DNA from 2 places in the Peribacillus phoenicis genome. Region 1 is predicted to be linked to the other one. Evidence: riboswitches for the same ligand, from Rfam matches in the RefSeq annotation. Region 1 holds a riboswitch; the other holds the start of a gene.
The links. A riboswitch is a leader RNA that binds a small molecule or an ion and turns the genes downstream of it on or off. The one in region 1 is predicted to bind S-adenosylmethionine.
Positions count from the first base shown of each region.

Region 1 (4,018 bases):
GTCAGGAACTCCAATTTCAACGCCGCTTCTTTTAAAGTAGAGTTGTCCTTGAATGCCGTTTTGGCGATCTTGGCTGCTTTTTCATAACCGATATGCGGGTTCAATGCTGTTACCAACATAAGGGAACGTTCTACATTTTCTTTGATTTTATCTCCATTTGCAGTGATGCCCACCGCACAATTGTCGTTGAATGAATGAATGCCTTCCGTCAATAACTTGACCGTTTGCAGGAAGTTATAGATGATGACTGGTTTGAATACATTCAATTCAAAGTTACCTTGGCTTGCTGCAAAGCCAATTGTAGCATCGTTACCCACGATTTGTGTTGCAATCATGGTAAGCGCTTCACTTTGTGTTGGATTGACTTTACCAGGCATGATGGAGCTGCCCGGCTCGTTTTCCGGAATGGCTATTTCGCCGATTCCGCTTCTTGGACCACTTGCCAGCCATCTGACATCGTTCGCAATTTTCATTAAATCCGCCGCCAATGCTTTCAAAGCACCGTGTGCGTAGACGATTTCGTTATGGCTAGTCAATGCATGGAACTTATTATCAGATGTGACAAAAGGATATCCTGTATCCGCGGCAATTTGTTTGGCAGAAAGTCCCGGGAATTCTTTCTTTGTATTGATTCCGGTTCCTACAGCCGTTCCGCCTAGAGCAAGGTTCAATAATTTTTGGCTGCTTTCCTCAATCATTGCCAAATCTTTATCGAGCATCGCTTTCCAACCGGAAATTTCTTGTCCTAATGTTAATGGTGTAGCATCTTGAAGATGTGTCCGGCCGATTTTCACGACATCCCAAAATTCTTTTTCTTTTGTATCGAATGTATCACGAAGGGCTTTGATGGCAGGAACCAATTTTTCAGCGACTTCCATAAAGGCTGCAATATGCATGGCGGTCGGGAACGTATCATTTGAGCTTTGAGCCTTGTTTACATCATCATTCGGGTGAAGGGTTTCCGATTCACCATTTTCTTTTAACCATTCATTCCCTTTGTTAGCGACCACTTCATTCACGTTCATATTACTTTGCGTGCCGCTTCCAGTTTGCCAAACTACAAGCGGGAAATGTTCATCAAGTGTACCTTCAAGGATTTCGCCGCAAATCTTGACGATGGCATTCTTTTTAACTTCGGAAAGATCACCAAGATCATGGTTCACCTTTGCCGCAGCTTGTTTAACGTATGCAAATGCACGAACTAATTCAATCGGCATTTTTTCGTTACCGATTTTGAAATTGTTACGGCTTCTCTCAGTTTGTGCTCCCCAATATTTATCAGCAGGAACTTTCACTTCACCCATCGTATCTCGTTCGATTCTGTATTCCATGTGTTCTCCTCCTATGTTTGCACTATTCATTGAAGACCTTTTGCATATGAAATGAATAATGTCGGATTATTCTTTCTCTCCATACATTGTACAAACTTTATTATTTTAAAGCAAAAATATCCCGCTGACCCTTTCCATTTTTTCTGGAAAATCCATGTTCCCTTCATGTTTATATGAAAATTCGGATATTCTTTTTTGATACATAAAGTGTAGGCACCGCTAGGCTTCGATTGACCTGGCCATGAACATCAAAGCATCATCACTCCCAAAATGTCCTTGACAGTATTTTGTATATATAGTAAATTCAAAAGAAATTGAATAATCTAAACTCTTATCGAGAGAGGTAGAGGGAATGGCCCGATGACACCTCAGCAACCTTCATTTGTTTCAAACCAATGAAAAGGTGCTAATTCCACAAGTTTGTGAACTTGGAAGATAAGAAGAATGACTCATCCTTACTTAATCAAAGTCTTCTTCTTAAAGAAGACTTTTTTTTATTTTATATAACTCAAAGGAGCAGTGAAAACCATGTATAAAACTGAAACATATCTTGCTCAATTAGGAAATCGCAGCGAAACGGCGACAGGAACAGTCAATCCGCCGGTATACTTTTCAACAGCCTTTCGTCACGAAGGAATTGGCCAATCGACGGGATTCGACTACACAAGGACAGGTAACCCTACACGCCAGCTATTGGAGCGATCCATCGCCGATCTGGAAAAAGGAGACCAAGGTTATGCCTGCAGTTCAGGAATGGCCGCCATCTCAACCATTCTCGCCCTTTTTAAATCCGGGGATGCATGGATTGTCAGCGAAGATCTTTATGGCGGTACATATCGTCTGTTAGAACAAGGTTTTAAAAAATGGGGATTGCAGTGTGACTATGTAAACACTTGTTGTTTGGAGGATATCGAAAAAGCCATCACTCCTCACACGAAAGCCATCTTCATCGAAACTCCCACTAACCCCCTTATGCAGCAAACGGACATTAGCGCTGTTGCCGCATTGGCCAAACGATATAATTTATTGTTAATCGTTGATAACACTTTTTACACGCCTCTTATTCAACAACCCATCCTGCTTGGAGCGGATATTGTGATTCACAGTGCAACCAAGTATCTCGGTGGTCATAATGATGTGCTCGCCGGACTGATCGTTGCTAGCGGCGCTGAATTATGTGATGCACTTGCCTTCCATCATAATGGTACTGGAGCTGTCTTGAGCCCATTTGATTCTTGGCTGTTGATGCGCGGAATGAAAACCCTGGCATTGCGGATGGAGCGTCATGAAAAGAATGCCAAAATACTTGTAGATTACTTATCGGAGCATGATTGTGTCACGGATGTATTGTATCCCGGCAGAGGCGGCATGATTTCTTTCCGCATCATTGATGAAGCGGCTGTTAACCCATTTTTACAATCGCTCTCATTAATTTCCTTTGCAGAAAGCCTTGGAGGGGTTGAAAGCTTCATCACCTATCCTGCCACACAAACACATGCCGATATACCGCTTGAGGTCAGAACGGCAAATGGGGTTTGTAATCGCCTGCTCCGCTTCTCCGTTGGCATCGAGGATAGCGATGATTTGATTGGTGACCTGCAGCAAGCATTCACACATGTAAAAAGGGAGGCACTACGATGACAGGTCATGATTTTAGCTTTGAAACGAAATTACTTCATAATCAACATAAATTCGATCCGGCAACGGGCGGTGTGAGCGTCCCCATTCAGCATGCATCGACTTTCCATCAATCCGATATCGATCAATTCGGCAAATATGATTACAGCAGAAGCGGGAACCCAACTCGCGAAGCACTTGAAGATATCATTGCCGATCTTGAGGAAGGCACTCACGGCTTTGCCTTTTCATCAGGTATGGCTGCCATTTCAACAGCCTTCCTGCTATTGTCTGCCGGAGACCATATCGTCATTTCCGAAGATGTGTATGGCGGAACTTTCAGGATGGTCACTAGCGTATTGACCCGTTTCAATATTGAGCATACCTTCGTTGACATGACGGACCTTGAAAGCGTCAAAGCGGCCGTTCAGCCAAATACCAAGGCCATATACATCGAAACGCCTTCAAATCCGTTACTTAAAGTGACCGATATTCAAGCTGTATGTGATATCGCAAAAAAAGCCGGTGCCTTAAGTTTTGTTGATAACACATTCTTGACACCCGCATTGCAAAAACCGCTGAATCTGGGCGCTGATGTTGTCCTTCATAGCGCGACGAAGTTTTTATCCGGACATAGTGATGTGGTAGCTGGGCTTGCGGTCGTGAAAGATCCGGAATTGGCGGCAAGACTCGGTTCGCTCCAAAACTCCTTTGGAGCGGTCCTTGGTGTACAGGATGCCTGGCTTGTAATGAGAGGTTTGAAAACCTTGTCAGTTAGAATGGAACATTCACAAAAAGGGGCAGAAAAGATTGCAGCCTATTTAAAGGAGCAGCCCTTGGTGAAAAAAGTGTATTATCCCGGCCTAGCCGATCATCCACAGCACGCCATCCAGAAAGGCCAGTCACTTGGAGCAGGGGCGGTCCTATCTTTTGAATTGGAAAGTGAGGAAATCTTCCGTTCCTTCGTAAACACTGTCGAGCTCCCTGTTTTTGCCGTAAGCCTAGGGGCGGTCGAATCCATATTATCCTACCCTGCCAAAATGTCCCATGCTGCCATGCCTGCTGATGAA
Region 1 is NZ_JBDFMF010000001.1:839,232-843,249, reverse strand. It holds gene fumC (class II fumarate hydratase) at 1-1,331, opposite strand, end outside; SAM riboswitch class I at 1,660-1,773, shown strand; gene ABC374_RS04205 (methionine biosynthesis PLP-dependent protein) at 1,860-2,972, shown strand; gene metC (cystathionine beta-lyase) at 2,969-4,018, shown strand, end outside.

Region 2 (4,018 bases), 2.0 Mb from region 1:
GTCCGAATCCGATTGCTTCCTTTTATCCTTACCGCTTGCCGTAATATAAAAGAAAGGGCTTTTGGGCTCCCGAATAGACAAGTTCCCGCTAGTTCCCATAAACCAATCCCTTTCGGCCAGTTCAGCTTTAATGTCTGCCAGCTCCTGCCATTCTTTAGAATGATTGTTCACGCTTTAACCACCTTCTGCTGCTTTAAAATATCAATTACATCAAAAAACGTTTCAAATCCTTGATGTGGAATCCCTTCCCTATCGCATTTTTCAAGCAATATGTCACGGGCTATGACAAAATCGGCCTGTTTTGCAGCTTCAAAATCCGTTACCGAATCTCCAATAACGAATTTAAAATCTTCCGCACCCGTAATTTCCCTCATAATGGATGGCTTGCAGCAACCGCAATCATTATTACATTGATCATCACAAGCATGTGGCCACTCAATATAAATCTTTTCCTTATCAAAAAATGCATGGTTGCAATAAACGGACCCTGTTGGCAAGATATCATTTAAAAGCGGTGCAATGAAAAAATCCATGCCCCCGCTTACGATATATAAAGGGATGTTGGCTTGTTTCGTATACTCAACGAATTCATAAAACCCTGGACGAATGCCGGCCGTCTTTCTTACATATTGGATGATGTCATCCTTCAAGCCGCTATCAAGCAGGGAAAACATATCCCCTACTCCTGAAGATATACTGATTTTTTGCTGAAGGACACCGTCTTTCAACGCTTCCCATTCCGGAGGCGCAAATTTCTTCATGATGGAAATGATATTATCCGTGTTGGTGATCGTTCCGTCAAAATCACAAAAGATGATCGGTTTCATTATTTCTTATAGGCCTCCCCATAACACAAGAGCTTTTTTTAGTGTTTCATTCTCAAGCGCCGATTCAGATAGGTCCTTTCCTGCCAGTACGGCTTCTACAGCAGAACGGAAAGCCTTTGCCCCGCCCTCTGCTCCATCAGGATGCCCGTGAATTCCACCTCCGGCATTAATCACACTATCGATTCCAAAATCCTTGATTAGGTCCGGAACCATGCCCGGATGAATGCCAGCAGAAGGAACAGGGAAAGCTTTTTTCCATGAAAGTTCATCTTTTGTCAGAGCTTCAGCAATCGCCAAGGTTTCCTTTTTTTCAAGTGCGACACTTCCATAAGGGGATGGGAACAAGGATAAATCCGCACCTGATAACCTTACTAATTTACCAAGCAATAATGGATAGCCGACCCCATAAAATGATGAAGCTGCCAATGCCCCGCTATATGCGGGGTGCGCCATGATCGGCAGCTTGATACGATCATGTTCACTCAAGGCCTGCAATACATCCAAACCATATGTATGAACGTTGAACAACAAGGCATCTGCCCCTGCATCAGCCGCTTGCTCTGCTTTATCCAATAATTCAAATGTTTTCCCTGATAGATTGACAGCATATAAAGTTCGGTGGCCAGTGGTTTCATAAACTTCATTCAATATTCTTTTTCCCGTTTTTATTCTATCGAAAAATGGAGTCAGGTCCTGGTCGAAGAGGATCTCATCATCTTTAACTAGATCGACACCTCCTAATGCTTGTTGCCTCAGTTGCTCATTATGGAATGTTAGGTCTCTTCCTAATACACCTTTAAAGATGCTCATCACCAGGGGCCGGTTATAAACGCCAACCTTTTCCCTAATGCCTTCAATGCCAAATTCCGGCCCTGGAAAGGCTTTTTGAATATCACCGACAAAATCCAAGTCGATAAGTTTTATTTCTCCATCCAATGAAAGTTTGCCGAAGACCGTCGTGAGGATTGCAGGTAAATCATTGGTGAAATTCCTTGCCGGATAGGCAATTTTAATAAGCGAACGGTATACTTTACGATTAAAGTAGCTGTTTGCCCTCTCTTCTTCAGAAAGTGGTGTCACCGATACGACGCGTCCCTTATGTTTTTCCAGTTGTTTCTGGACCAAATGGGGCAGGTCCGTCCATGTTCCGACAGTCAATCCCAAGGCAATGCTCTCTGCTTTTTTCTCATGATTCCCCTTAGAATCATGAATTAAATAAGTAGCGACTAACTCGCTCATTTGATCACTCCTATATCACGTTAGTAAACTCTGGATGTCATTAACCTGAACTGGTCTCAAAATGGCAAAAGCCCCTTCATAAAGAAGAGGCTTTAAAAAGCCATCTTCTTATCTCCCAGCCATTGGCTGCAAGAATTAGCACCGTGCCTTGTGGATTTCAAGAAAAATCCGGCGAAGAATTCCGCCCCATTTTACAATGGAATTACGGTCGGTTGCTGGGCTTCATAGGGCTAGTCCCTCCACCTGCTCAAAATAAGAAAACGCTGATATATAAATTTGCATCCAAGTATCGAAAGATTAAGAATTTATTTTGTATTCTGACAGGTAATCCCTACTTTGTCAATAAGTTTTAACTATTTAAGGGTGAATTAATCGGATATATCATTGTGGTTAAAATAATTTTAATCTACTTATCCGTTCCACAGCCTCTTTCAGCCGATCTTCCGAAGTCAGCAGCCCTACCCTGACGTATCCTTCGCCAAATTCACCGAATCCATTTCCTGCGGCAACAGCAACGTGGGCATGCGTTAATAAATAGTCTGCAAAACGCTCGGACGTAAAACCTTTAGGTACTTTGAGCCAGGCAAAAAATGATGCCGCAGGAGCTTTGACATCCCAGCCGATTGCCCTCAATCCCTCAATGAAAACATTCCTTCGGCCCTCGTACATCTGCACTAACTGCTCTACACAGCTCTGCGAGTCAAGCAAAGCGCTTGCCGCAGCTTCTTGTATCGCCGGGAATAGACTCACATAAAGATGGTCTTGTAATAGTTCAAGAGCTTCTATGACACTCTTATTCCCCACTGCGAAGCCGACTCTCCACCCTGCCATATTGTATGTTTTCGATAGTGTGTATATTTCTATTCCTATTTCCTTCGCTCCCTCTGACTGGAGAAAGCTTACCGGTTTTTTACCGTCGAATCCTATCGCTCCATAAGCGAAGTCGTGGACCACACAAATTGAATGCTCTTTTGCAAAAGAGACGGTCTCATCAAAGAAACTTTCAGTTGCAGAAGCACCTGTGGGATTGTTCGGATAGTTCAAGAACATCATTTTCGCTTTATCAAGTACTTCTTTATGTATGTCACTGTATTTTGGAAGAAAATCATTTTCTTCTGTCAAGGGCATGAACTCGGTCTTTGCCTGGGCTAAAACAACACCGGAAAGATAATCCGGATAGCCGGGATCCGGAACAAGAATCGTATCACCCGGATTCAATAAACACTGCGGCAGTTCGACAAGACCTGCCTTTCCCCCGAAGAGAATCGCCACTTCACTTTTCGGATCCAGCTTGACACCGTATTCACGTTCATAAAAGACGGCAGCAGCATCTTTTAAATATTGATGCCCCCGGAATGGCGAATATTTATGATTAATCGTTTTTTCAGCGGCAGACTGCAAGCTTTTCACGATATGGTCTGGTGTTGGCTGATCAGGGTTTCCCTGACCTAAATTTATGACATCATGTCCTTGCTCCGTGATGGCATTGACTTTTGCGACTAGTGAGGCAAAAAACTGCTTAGGCAGGTCCTGAAGCTGTCTGGATTTTTCGAATTGCACCATTTATACACCTTCTCTGAAATTTCTTGAAATTCTAGTCACAAATGATATATGTTTATCATAGTCTTGTAAAGCATTTTTTACATATGGGGGTTTTAAACGATGAAGTGGAAAATAGCTTGTATTCAAATGGATATAGCATTCGGGCAACCGGATATCAATTTTCAGGTTGCGGAACAATGGTTGGAAAAAGCAGCACGGTCGGAACCCGATATCGTCATTTTACCAGAGCTTTGGACAACCGGATACGACTTAAGCAGGTTAAATGAGATTGCAGATCAAGAGGCCGAAAAAACGATTGAATTTCTTAAAACACAGGCAAGGAAACACGAGATTCACATCGTAGGCGGTTCCATTGCGAAAAAAACGAGCAAGGGAATCTATAACACCAT
Region 2 is NZ_JBDFMF010000001.1:2,860,358-2,864,375, forward strand. It holds gene ABC374_RS13975 (methylthioribulose 1-phosphate dehydratase) at 1-171, opposite strand, end outside; gene ABC374_RS13980 (2-hydroxy-3-keto-5-methylthiopentenyl-1-phosphate phosphatase) at 168-827, opposite strand; gene mtnW (2,3-diketo-5-methylthiopentyl-1-phosphate enolase) at 834-2,066, opposite strand; SAM riboswitch class I at 2,172-2,325, opposite strand; gene ABC374_RS13990 (pyridoxal phosphate-dependent aminotransferase) at 2,457-3,629, opposite strand; gene ABC374_RS13995 (carbon-nitrogen family hydrolase) at 3,729-4,018, shown strand, end outside.
Region 2: another riboswitch for S-adenosylmethionine. It lies ahead of mtnW (2,3-diketo-5-methylthiopentyl-1-phosphate enolase); the one in region 1 lies ahead of ABC374_RS04205 (methionine biosynthesis PLP-dependent protein).